Regions from separate parts of the Microbacterium sp. JZ70 genome, predicted to be linked through region 2. Evidence: predicted binding sites of a transcription regulator. Region 2 holds the regulator's gene; the other holds the start of a gene.

Region 1 (5,433 bases), 750 kb from region 2:
GCCGATGGAGGCGGCCGCGAACCAGACGAGGATGAGGATCGCCGGGAGAAGGATGCGCAGCCATCGCGGTGCGCGCGGGGTGCTGCCGTCCTGCGGCCTCACCGTCTGGACCCGGGGTGCGGAGGGAAGGTCGACGGGCGTGCGGCGGTCGCGCATGGAGCTCCTGTTCGGCGAAAGTCTTTAGCCAGGCTAGCAAACTCGGGGGGCCGCGGAGCGCGATACTGGGGAGGCGGCGGGTGGTCGCGGAAGCAGGGAGTGGCGATGAAGCGAATCGATCCGACCGGCGAGCAGGTCGTTCTCCGGGCGCAGGGCGCGTTGGGCGAGGTCACCGCGCAGATCGCGCAGGTCGGGGCGTCGCTGCGCGCGCTGACGGTCGGCGGCGTCGACCTCGTGTCGCGGTACCCGGAAGGCGAGCGGACGCCATCCGCATCGGGCATCGTGCTCGTGCCGTGGCCGAACCGCATCCGCGACGGCCGGTGGTCGCAGCGCGGCGTCACGGAGCAGCTCGCGATCTCGGAGCCGAAGTACGGCAACGCGAGCCACGGACTGCTCCGCTTCGCGCCGTACGAGATCGTCGCGGGCGAGGCGGAGGCGACGCTGTCGGCCGTGGTCTATCCCCAGAACGGCTACCTGTTCACCCTCGCGACGAGCGTGACGTACACCCTGGTGGACGACGGGCTCGCGGTGACGCACCGCGTCCGCAACGCGGGCGACGCCGAGGCTCCCGTCGCGCTCGGCACCCACCCGTTCTTCGAGATCGGCGGCGTCGACACGGCGGACCTCGTGATCGCCGCGCCCGGCACGACCTGGTTCGAGGTGGATGACCGGATGCTGCCGGTCGCCGAGCACGACGTCGACGACGCGACGGATCTCCGCGGCGGCGTGCGCCTCGGCGACGTCGCTCTGGATCGCGCCTACGGCGGCGTCGTGCGCGGGGAGGATGGGCTCGCCCGAACGACTCTGACCGCGCCGGACGGTCGCCGGCTCACCGTCTGGCAGGACGAGAGCTTCGGCTTCGTGCAGGTCTTCACGACGGAGAACTATCCCGGGCGCGACCTGGCCGTCGCGATCGAGCCGATGACCGCCCCCGCCGACGCGTTCAACTCCGGTCGAGCGCTCACGTGGCTCGCGCCCGGCGAGGAGTGGGTTCTGCGGTGGGGCGTGTCGTACTCGGGGTGAGCCCTCAGAACAGCGTGGGCGCCGCCGCCGGAGCCGAGCGCGTCTCGATGAACCGCGGCGCCGCGCGCGGCGCGACGCGTGTGCGCGGGGGCTCTTCCTCCTCGGCGTAGCCGTTCAGTCCGTGCGCGCGGATGAGCGGGCGGATGCGCTGCGCGAGCCACGTGCGGTACCCCTTCGGCGCCTCGACGGATGCCCCGGGATAGAGCCCGCGATACGCGGGGACGAGGTCGGGATGCTCGCGCTGCAGCCACTGGAAGAACCACGGCTTGACGCCGGGCCGCAGATGAAGTGCGCCGTACACGACCCGGTGCGCTCCCGACGCCTTCACGCGCGCGAGCGCATCGTCGAGCGCTTCGACCGAGTCGCTGAGGTGCGGCACGATCGGCATGAGGAAGACCTGCACCCGGAATCCGAGGTCGGCCGCCGCGCGGACCGTGTCGAGCCGCGCCTGCGCCGAGGGTGTCCCCGGCTCGATCGCGTGCTGGAGCGCATCGTCGTAGACGGCGATCGACATCGCGAGCGAGATGTCGACATCCGCCCTCCGCCTCGCGAGCTGCGGGAGATCCCGCCGCAGCAGCGTGCCCTTCGTGAGGATCGAGAACGGCGTCCCCGAGTCCGCGAGCGCATCGATGATGTCGGGCATGAGCCGGTAGCGCCCCTCCGCCCGCTGGTACGGGTCGGTGTTCGTGCCGAGCGCGACGTGCTCGCGCTGCCACGACGGGCGGGAGAGCTCGCGGCGCAGCACCTCTGCGACATTCACCTTCACGATGATCTGGGAGTCGAAGTCGCGCCCGGCGTCGAGCTCGAGGTACTCGTGCGTTCCGCGAGCGAAGCAGTACACGCAGGCATGGCTGCAGCCCCGGTACGGGTTGATCGTCCAGTCGAACGGCATCGAGCTCGGCCCGGGAACGTGGTTCAGTGCCGACTTGGCCATCACCTCGTGGAACGTCATGCCCGCGAACTCGGGTGTGGTGACGGTCCGCACTCCGGCGTCGACGCGGTCGAGACCGGGGAGTGCCGATGCGTCCACGGCACCCAGACGCTGCCCCTGCCACCTCATCCCTCCATAGAACAGATATCCGAAACTGATGTCAAGTCCATACTGGACAGAAGTTCGATCCGGGGAGTCGGAGGATCGTCAGGGTCGGGTCGCGACAATGGGGGCATGACGAACGGGCGCTATGCACGGCGCCGCGGGCTCGTCGCGCGACATGCGGCGCGGCCGCCGCGGCTGCTCTCAGGGCGCGGCCTCGTCGTGCTCGCGACCGCAGCGGGCGTCGTCGCCGCGTGCGTCCTGGGTGCCGTCTGGTCGGTCGCCCACGACGAGCGCCCCGCGCACGCGTCGTCGGCGCAGACGGCGTCGCCGGCGCCCGTCGAGACGCCTCCCGGCTCGATCGAGTCGCTGCCCGTGCCGCAGTTCGAGGTGGTCGTCGCGGAGGATCCGTGCGCGTCGCCCGCCGCAGCGGCGGCCGGAGACGCCGCCGCGGTCATCGCCGCGTTCGGCGGAGCGGAGGAGTTCCGCGCGGCGGCGGCCGAGGGTGCCTCGTGCATCCGCCTCGACGACCCGACGCAGCCCTGGGTCGTCGTGAACAAGCAGCGGCCCGTGAACCCGATCGACTACGCGCCCGAGGTGATGGTGCCCGCGGGCACGCGGAGCCTCGTCGGCGGCGGGCTGCGGCCGGATGCGGCCGCCGCGCTCGACGCGCTCGTGGCGGATGCCGCCGCATCGGGCGCGGGGGACGTGGCGCTCCAGAGCGGGTACCGCTCGTATCAGACCCAGGTCAGCACGTTCCAGGGGCAGATCGGCGCGCTCGGAGAGGAGGGCGCCGAGGCGATCTCCGCGCGCCCGGGCTTCAGCGAGCACCAGCTCGGTCTCGCCGCCGACGTCGTGGCCTGCACGTCGGGCAGCTGCGGCACGATCTACGACATCGCCGGCACGCCGCAGGGCGACTGGATCGTCGAGAACGCGTGGCGGCACGGCTGGATCGTCCGCTACGAGAGCGGGCACACCGACACGACCGGCTACAACCCGGAGCCGTGGCACCTGCGCTATATCGGGGTCGAGCTCGCGCAGGCCTACCACGAGGGCGGCTACCACACGCTCGAGGAGTTCTTCGGGCTCCCGGCCGCACCCGACTACGCCGACTGAGCGGCTTCGGTCACCCGCCCGCGCCGGCCCCGACCCGCCAGTATCCGCAGAAGCCGATATCGGCCTTGTCGACGCCGCGCTCGTGGACGAGGAGCCGTCGCGCGCCGGTGGCGAGCTGCTGCTCCCCGACCAGGAAGGCGTGGAAGCGCTCGGTCGGGAGCGCGGCATCGCGCAGCGCCGCGAGGGCGGCGGCGCCCGGGCGGGCGTGCGGATCCTCGCGGATGACCCAGTGCACGGCGACTCCCTCGGGGTGCGCGAAGGGGAGCGCGTCGTCGTGCGACGGCACCTCGATGATCGCGAGGCCGGTCGCGTCGGCGGGGAGCGATGCGCAGATGCCCGCGATCGCCGGCGCCCCCGTCTCATCCGAGACGAGCACCACGCGATCGGTGCCGCGCTCGGGATGGAAGACGAGGCCCTCGTCGATGATCGCGACGTCCTCGCCCGGCTGCGCGGCGACGGCCCAGCTCGGCGCAGGGCCCATCGAGCCGTCCGGAGCCTCGTGCACGACGAAGTCGACGTCCAGCTCGGCGCCCGCCGCGCCATCCGCCGGGCGGAACGCGCGCACGGTGTAGCTGCGCATCGCGGGCCGCATCCCCTCGGGGATCCGCAGGAACTTCAGGTACCCGAAGAGGCGGTTCGCCTTCGCGGGCACCCGCTCGAGCCCCGCCTCCCCGTGCACGGGGAGGAAGATCCGGAACCACTGGTCGTAGCCCATCGGGCGGAAGCGCGCGATGTCGCCGCCGCCGAGGGTGACGCGCATCCAGTGCGGGGAGAGTTGCTGTGTGCGCAGCACGGTCAGGCGCAGCAGCTCCTGCGTCTCGGGCTTCACGAGTCGGCTGGCGACGGCCATGGCGTTCCTTCGGGTCGGGGCGTCACCCGAACGGGCGGATGAGCGCGATGAGCAGGGCGGTGCACGCCCAGAAGGCGAGGACGAAGACGGTGTCGCGGGCGCGCCAGAGCACGACGTGCCGCTCGGTGCGCGTGCGATGGGCGCCGAACGCGCGCGCATCCATGGCCAGAGCGACGCGCTCGGCATGCCGGATGGCTCCCGCGAGCAGCGGCACGATGGTGCCGAATCCGCGTCGCACGGCCGCGAGCGGGCCCCGGCCGCCGTGGTGCCCGCGCACGCGGTGGGCCGCGCGGATGAGCTCGAGCTCGTGCCGGAACCGGGGCACGAACCGGTACGCGGCGAGCGCCGCGTAGCCGATGCGGTACGGCAGCCGGAGCGTCCGGATCGCGGCGCGCACGAGATCGGGCCCCTCGGTCGTCGCGCCCCCGATGAGCGCGAGGGCGAGGAGCGCCGCGAGGCGCAGCGACGTCGCGAAGCCGACGGCCAGCGCTCCCGCGTGCAGCCGCCATCCGCCGATCTCCGCGACGACGGGTGTCCCCGCGACACTCGCGGCGTCGGTCCAGATCGAGAACCCCGCGCCGACCGCGAGCACCATCGCGGGCAGGGCGATGCCGAGCAGGAGCGCGACGCGTCGCGTGAGGCGGGCGCCCGCGAGCATGAGCGCGCACGCGAGCGCGAGGAAGGCGGCGGGGGTCGCGAGGTCGCGGCTCAGCAGCACGATCGCCATCGCGGGCAGCGGGGCGGCGATCTTCGCGAGCGGATTGAGGGCGAGGAGGGGAGGGCGGCGGCGGACGGATGGCGCGGTGCGCGCGACCGAGGACGAGGCTATCGTCACGCGGGCACCTCCGCCTCGAGCGCGGCCGCTGCCGCGGGGTGCGCTGCGAGCACGCGCCGCAGGGGCGGCGGGCGCAGACCGGCGCGCGCGAGCAGCCCCGCGTCGTCGAGCACATCCGCCGCCGTGCCGAACCCGACGACTGTGCCGTCCGCGACGACGGCGACGTGCGTCGCGTGCTGCTCGACGACGGAGAGGTCGTGCGTCACGATGACGACGGTCGTCCCCGCCTCGTGCAGGCGCGTGAGGATGCCGAGCAGCTCCTCGGCGCGTGCGCGGTCCTGGCCGAAGGTCGGCTCGTCGAGCACGAGCACGCTGGGCGCCGTGATGAGGGCGGTCCCCACCGACAGGCGCCGCTTCTGTCCTCCGGAGAGGCGGAACGGGTGCGCGTCGGCATGCGCGGTCAGGCCGAAGCGCTCGAGC
Region 2 (5,433 bases):
GAGATTCCAGAGCGGCCCGCCCGTGTCGGCGTCGGCAGGCAGGAGCGGCTCCACGACGGCGCCTCCGGCCGCGTCGAGCCGGGCGCGGCGGAGGTTCCATCGGGCAGGGCCGCCGGGCGCGGCAGGAGGGTCCGCGACGAAGAGGAGCTCATCGTCCGCCGCCCATTCGGGCTGCAGCGCCGACACATCCTGCCCGTCCGCGACGCCGCGCCCGCCGGCGAGTGTTGTCCAGCGGCGCACGCGCCCATCCGATTCGATGCGCCCGACGCGCAGCTCCGCGGCATCCCACGGCATGTCCGGATGGTCCCACGCGATCCACGCGAGCCGGCCAGCGCGCGGTGCGGGGTAGGCGACGAAGTCGCTCCCTGCGACGACGCTCACGATCCCGGACGCGTCCTCCGCCGCGCTGCCGTCGAGCGGGATGACGACGATGTCGCGACGGGGAGCCCCCGTGGCGCCCTGCGTCTCGCGGACCGCCCACAGCCGGCCCTCCGCGAGGACGAGGTCGCCGAACGCCATGCCGGTGCCCGCGGGCGTGAGCGGGATGGGCTCCGCATCGGCCGTGCGCAGGTACACGCGCTGATCCGACTGCTCGACGAAGAGGAGCGCGCCGTCGTCGGCCGCGGTCCACGCGCCGCCTCCGTACTCGTGGACGCGAGACCGCGCGCTCCAGGGCGCGGGAAGAACGCTCGCGCCGTCGCTCGCCCGCAGCACCGCTGTGCGCCCCCGCTCGGCCGCGACGCCCTCGGCCCACCAGACGTCGCCGCCTACGAACCGCGCGTCGCCGAGGCGCGGGGAGTTCCCCGCGATGTCGGACGCCGCGATGGGCGACGGCCACGAGCCGAACGGGAGCATCTGCGTCATGTCCTCCACGGTAACCGGCGACGTTCCGACACGGAGCGTCACAGATGCTCCCGCGCCCGCGCGCGGGCGACTACGGTCGGGAGAGGAGAGGCCGGATGCGGCGGCAGGGGATCGCCGCGGCGACCGGAGAGCACGGAGGAGGGACATGGCGACGTCGGCCACGCCGTTCTCGTTCGAGCTGTACCCGCCGCGCACGCCCGCGCGCACCGCGGCTCTCGAGGAGACCATCCGCCGCCTGGCCGCAGCAGGCCCGGACTTTCTCTCCGTCACGTACGGCGCGGGCGGCTCCACGGGCGGTGCGTCGCTGCGCGTGCTGCGGTGGATCCGCGAGAACACGGACGTCGAGCCGCTCGCTCACCTCACGTGCGTCGGCAACGACTACGCGACGGCGAGCGCCCTCATCCGCGAGTTCCTCGACGCAGGCATCCTCAGCTTCCTCGCCATCCGCGGAGACCCGCCCGCCGGGAAGGACGAGGACGACGCGTTCCTGGGCGACCTGCGGACCTCGGCCGAGCTGGTCCAGCTCATCCACCGCGTGCAGGCCGAGCGCGCTCCCTACGGCGAGACGACGATCCCGGGCGTTCCCGAGGCGGTGCGGGTGGACCGCGCCCCGCGTGCGCGCACGCTCGTCGCGGCCTTCCCCAACGGGCATCCGCGCTCGCGCCATCCGCTCGAGCACCTCGATGCGCTCCTCGCGAAGCAGGCGGCCGGCGCCGAGGCGGCGATCACCCAGCTCTTCTTCCATGCCGACGACTACCTGCGCTTCGTCGATCGCGCCCGGGCCGCGGGCGTGACCATCCCGATCCTCCCCGGCATCATGCCCGTGACCTCTCCCGCCAAGCTCGCGCGCATGCTCGAGCTCACGGGCGAGCCCCTGCCGTCGGAGCTGTCGATCGCGCTCGAGGTCGAGCCGACCCCCGAGGGCCGCAGGGAGATCGGCATCGCCTACGCGGCGGACCTCGCGCGCGAGGTGCTCGCCGGCGGGGCCCCGGGTATCCACCTCTACGCCTTCAACGAGCACGAGACCGTGCTCGCGGTGCTGCGCGAAGCCGGGGTCGCGCTGCGCGAGACCGCGGCTTCCTGACCGCCGGTTCGCTCCCGGCACACGAGGAGGGCGGGAGCCGACCGGCTCCCGCCCTCCTCATGTGCGCCGTCAGACCGCGCGCAGGATGGCGACGACCTTGCCGAGGACCACAGCGTCGTCGGCGAGGATCGGCTCGAACGCCGAGTTGCGCGGGAGGAGCCAGGTGTGGCCGTCGCGCTGACGGAACGTCTTGACGGTCGCCTCGCCGTCGACCATGGCCGCGACGATGTCTCCGTTCTCCGCCGTGCCCTGCGACCGGATGACGACCCAGTCGCCGTCGCAGATCGCCGCGTCGATCATCGACTCGCCGCTGACCTTGAGCATGAAGAGCTCGCCCTTGCCGACGAGCTGTCGGGGGAGGGGGAAGATCTCCTCGACCTGCTGCTCGGCCGTGATCGGGACGCCGGCGGCGATGCGGCCGACCAGCGGCACGAGAGCGGCGTCGCCGACCGCGGGGCCCGAGTCGGCCGGGTTCTCGGCCGCCGAGCCCGGGAGATCGATGAGCACCTCCATCGCGCGGGTCTTCCCGGGGTCGCGACGCAGGTAGCCGCTCAGCTCGAGCTGCCCGAGCTGATGCGTCACGCTCGAGAGCGACTTCAGTCCGACCGCGTCGCCGATCTCGCGCATGCTCGGCGGATAGCCGTTGTGCTGGATGGAGCGCTGGATGACCTCGAGGATGGCCAGCTGCTTGTCGCTCAGGTTCTTGCGCCGCCGCGTGCGCGGCTTCTCCTCGCGCGTGCCCGCATCCGTCATGTCGTGCTCCTTCGCTGCCCCGCTCGAATGTCGGAGGTGCGTGATGTGGTGGTCCCGTCAGGACGACGCTAGCGGATCTCGACGGGATTCCGGGAGATTTGTTCGAGCGTGTCTCGCAGAAGTCGCGAAACCCGTTCGAAGAGAGTTCTTGACACCGCGACCACATCGAAGATAGGTTCGGAACATCACTTCGGGTCCGTCTCTCCCGGCCGAGCAGACGGACTCGAAGTGATCTACAGGAAGGAACCGCCATGCGCACGACCAGCTCCGCTCCGGCACGCTCGACCCGCCTCCGCCTCACGGTGCGCGGCCGCCGGGTCCTCGCCGCGCTCGCCGCGGCTCCGCTCGTCGCGGCGATCGGATTCGGGGTGCTCAGCGGCGGCGCGGCCCTCGCCTCACGCGAGGACAGTGCGCCTGCCGGCACCTTCGACACCGTCACGGTCATGGCGGGCGACACCCTGTGGGACATCGCGCAGGCGGTCGCCCCCGAGGCGGACCCGCGCGACGTCGTCGACGAGATCCTGCACCTCAACCAGCTCCCGGGGAGCGACATCGCCGCGGGGCAGGAGATCGCCATCCCCGCCGCCTACTCGACGGGCGAGTGAGTCCGTCGCGCGCTCTAGCATGGACGGGTGACCGTCTCTCTCGATGACCTCCCCCTGCGCGACGACCTCCGCGGACAGCAGCCCTACGGCGCTCCGCAGGCGCCGCTGCCCGTCGCGCTGAACGTCAACGAGAACACGCACCCGATCCCCGACGAGGTCGCCGACGACATCGCGGATTCGGTGGCCCTCGCGCTGCGGGATGTGAACCGCTACCCGGATCGCGAGTTCACGGCGCTCCGCGAGGGGTTCGCGGAGTACCTCGGGCACGGGCTCGAGCCCGAGCAGATCTGGGCCGCGAACGGCTCGAACGAAGTGCTGCAGCACCTCCTCCAGGCGTTCGCCGGACCGGGGCGGACGGCGTTCGGCTTCGCCCCCACCTACTCGATGTACACGCTGCTGACGCGCGGCGTCGGCGCGACGTTCGTCTCGGGGGAGCGGGGGGCGAACTTCTCCCTCACGCCCGAGAGCGCGGCCGCGCAGGTCGCGGAGGCCCGGCCCGACGTCGTGTTCCTGTGCGCACCGAACAACCCGACGGGGACGCCGCTCGAGAATGACGTCGTGGAAGCCGTCTACGACGCGACCGACGGCATCGTCATCGTCGACGAGGCGTACCGCGAGTTCGCGCCGCGCGACGTGCCCTCGGCGCTCCAGCTGCTGCCCGGGCGGCCCCGGCTCGTCGTCTCGCGCACCATGAGCAAGGCGTTCGCGTTCGCGGGCGCGCGCGTCGGCTACCTCGCCGCGGACCCCGCGGTCGTCGACGCCCTCCGCCTCGTCCGCCTCCCGTACCACCTCAGCGCGCTCACGCAGGCGGCGGCCTCCGCGGCCCTGCGTCACGCCGACACGATGCTCGCGATGGTCGACGAGATCGTCGAGCAGCGCGACCGGATCTCGGCCACGCTCGAGGCGCTCGGCTACACCGTGTACCCGACGTGGTCGAACTTCGTCCTGTTCGGCGGCGTGGAGGATCCGCACGCGACCTGGCAGGCGCTCTACGACCGCGGCGTGCTCATCCGCGACATCGGCATCCCCGGACACCTCCGGGTGACCGCGGGGACCGAGGACGAGACGAGCGCCTTCCTCGACGCGCTCGCCGAGATCGGCCGCTGAGCGCGCGAGGAGCCCGGTCGGGTCGCGCCGGTAGAATCGGAGCATGACCCGTACCGCGCGCCGCACCCGTTCCACGAGCGAGTCGAGCATCGAGCTCGAGCTCGACCTCGACGGAACGGGCAGGAGCAGCATCGACACGAGCGTGCCGTTCTTCGACCACATGCTCACGGCGTTCGCGAAGCACTCGCTCACCGATCTCACCGTGAAGGCGACCGGCGACACCCACATCGACGCGCACCACACGGTCGAGGACACGGCGATCGTGCTCGGGCAGGCCATCCGCGAGGCGCTGGGCGACAAGGCCGGGATCTCGCGCTACGGCGACGCCCTCGTCCCGCTCGACGAGGCGCTGGCTCAGGCCGTCGTCGACATCTCGGGGCGTCCCTACCTCGTGCACACGGGGGAGCCGGCGGGCTTCGAGCAGCACCTCATCGGCGGCCACTTCACGGGCTCGCTCGTGCGCCACACGTTCGAGGCCCTCGCGTTCAACGCGGGCCTGACCGTGCACGTCCGCGTGCTGAACGGCCGCGACCCGCACCACATCGCCGAAGCGGAGTACAAGGCCTTCGCGCGCGCGTTCCGTCAGGCCAAGGCCCTCGATCCGCTCGTCGAGGGCATCCCCTCGACCAAGGGCGCGCTGTGAGCGGCGAGCGACCGACCGTCGCGGTGCTCGACTACGGGTCGGGCAACGTGCACTCCGCCGTCAAGGCGCTCGAGGCCGCAGGCGCCGACGTCGAGCTGACGCGCGACCGCGAGGCGGTGCTCGCGGCCGACGGGCTGCTCGTGCCCGGCGTCGGCGCGTTCCAGGCGGTCATGGAGCAGCTGAACGCGATCCGTGGCGGCGAGCTCATCGAGCGCCGCCTCGCGGGAGGGCGCCCCGTCCTCGGGATCTGCGTCGGCATGCAGGTGCTCTTCGCCCGCGGCATCGAGCGCGGGGTCGAGACGGAGGGCCTCGCGGAGTGGCCGGGGACCGTGACCGAGCTCGACGCCCCGGTCGTGCCGCACATGGGCTGGAACACC

What was found. The regulator LexA, encoded in region 2, represses DNA repair genes until DNA is damaged. The targets are predictions, from matches to a motif close to TCGAACANNTGTTCGA.
Region 1: the regulator LexA is predicted to act here: its motif matches at 2,247-2,262, upstream of M1D46_RS04340 (Rv2578c family radical SAM protein).

What each region holds. Positions count from the first base shown of each region.
Region 1 covers NZ_CP096405.1:967,044-972,476, forward strand. Annotated here, with positions in the region: gene M1D46_RS04330 (MMPL family transporter) at 1-156, opposite strand, end outside; gene M1D46_RS04335 (aldose 1-epimerase family protein) at 262-1,179, shown strand; gene M1D46_RS04340 (Rv2578c family radical SAM protein) at 1,184-2,239, opposite strand; gene M1D46_RS04345 (M15 family metallopeptidase) at 2,345-3,328, shown strand; gene M1D46_RS04350 (siderophore-interacting protein) at 3,339-4,178, opposite strand; gene M1D46_RS04355 (energy-coupling factor transporter transmembrane component T) at 4,201-5,013, opposite strand; gene M1D46_RS04360 (ABC transporter ATP-binding protein) at 5,010-5,433, opposite strand, start outside.
Region 2 covers NZ_CP096405.1:1,712,563-1,717,995, forward strand. Annotated here, with positions in the region: gene M1D46_RS07750 (alpha/beta hydrolase family protein) at 1-864, opposite strand, end outside; gene M1D46_RS07755 (methylenetetrahydrofolate reductase) at 1,010-1,948, shown strand; gene lexA (transcriptional repressor LexA) at 2,018-2,701, opposite strand; gene M1D46_RS07765 (LysM peptidoglycan-binding domain-containing protein) at 2,953-3,306, shown strand; gene M1D46_RS07770 (histidinol-phosphate transaminase) at 3,334-4,413, shown strand; gene hisB (imidazoleglycerol-phosphate dehydratase HisB) at 4,457-5,056, shown strand; gene hisH (imidazole glycerol phosphate synthase subunit HisH) at 5,053-5,433, shown strand, end outside.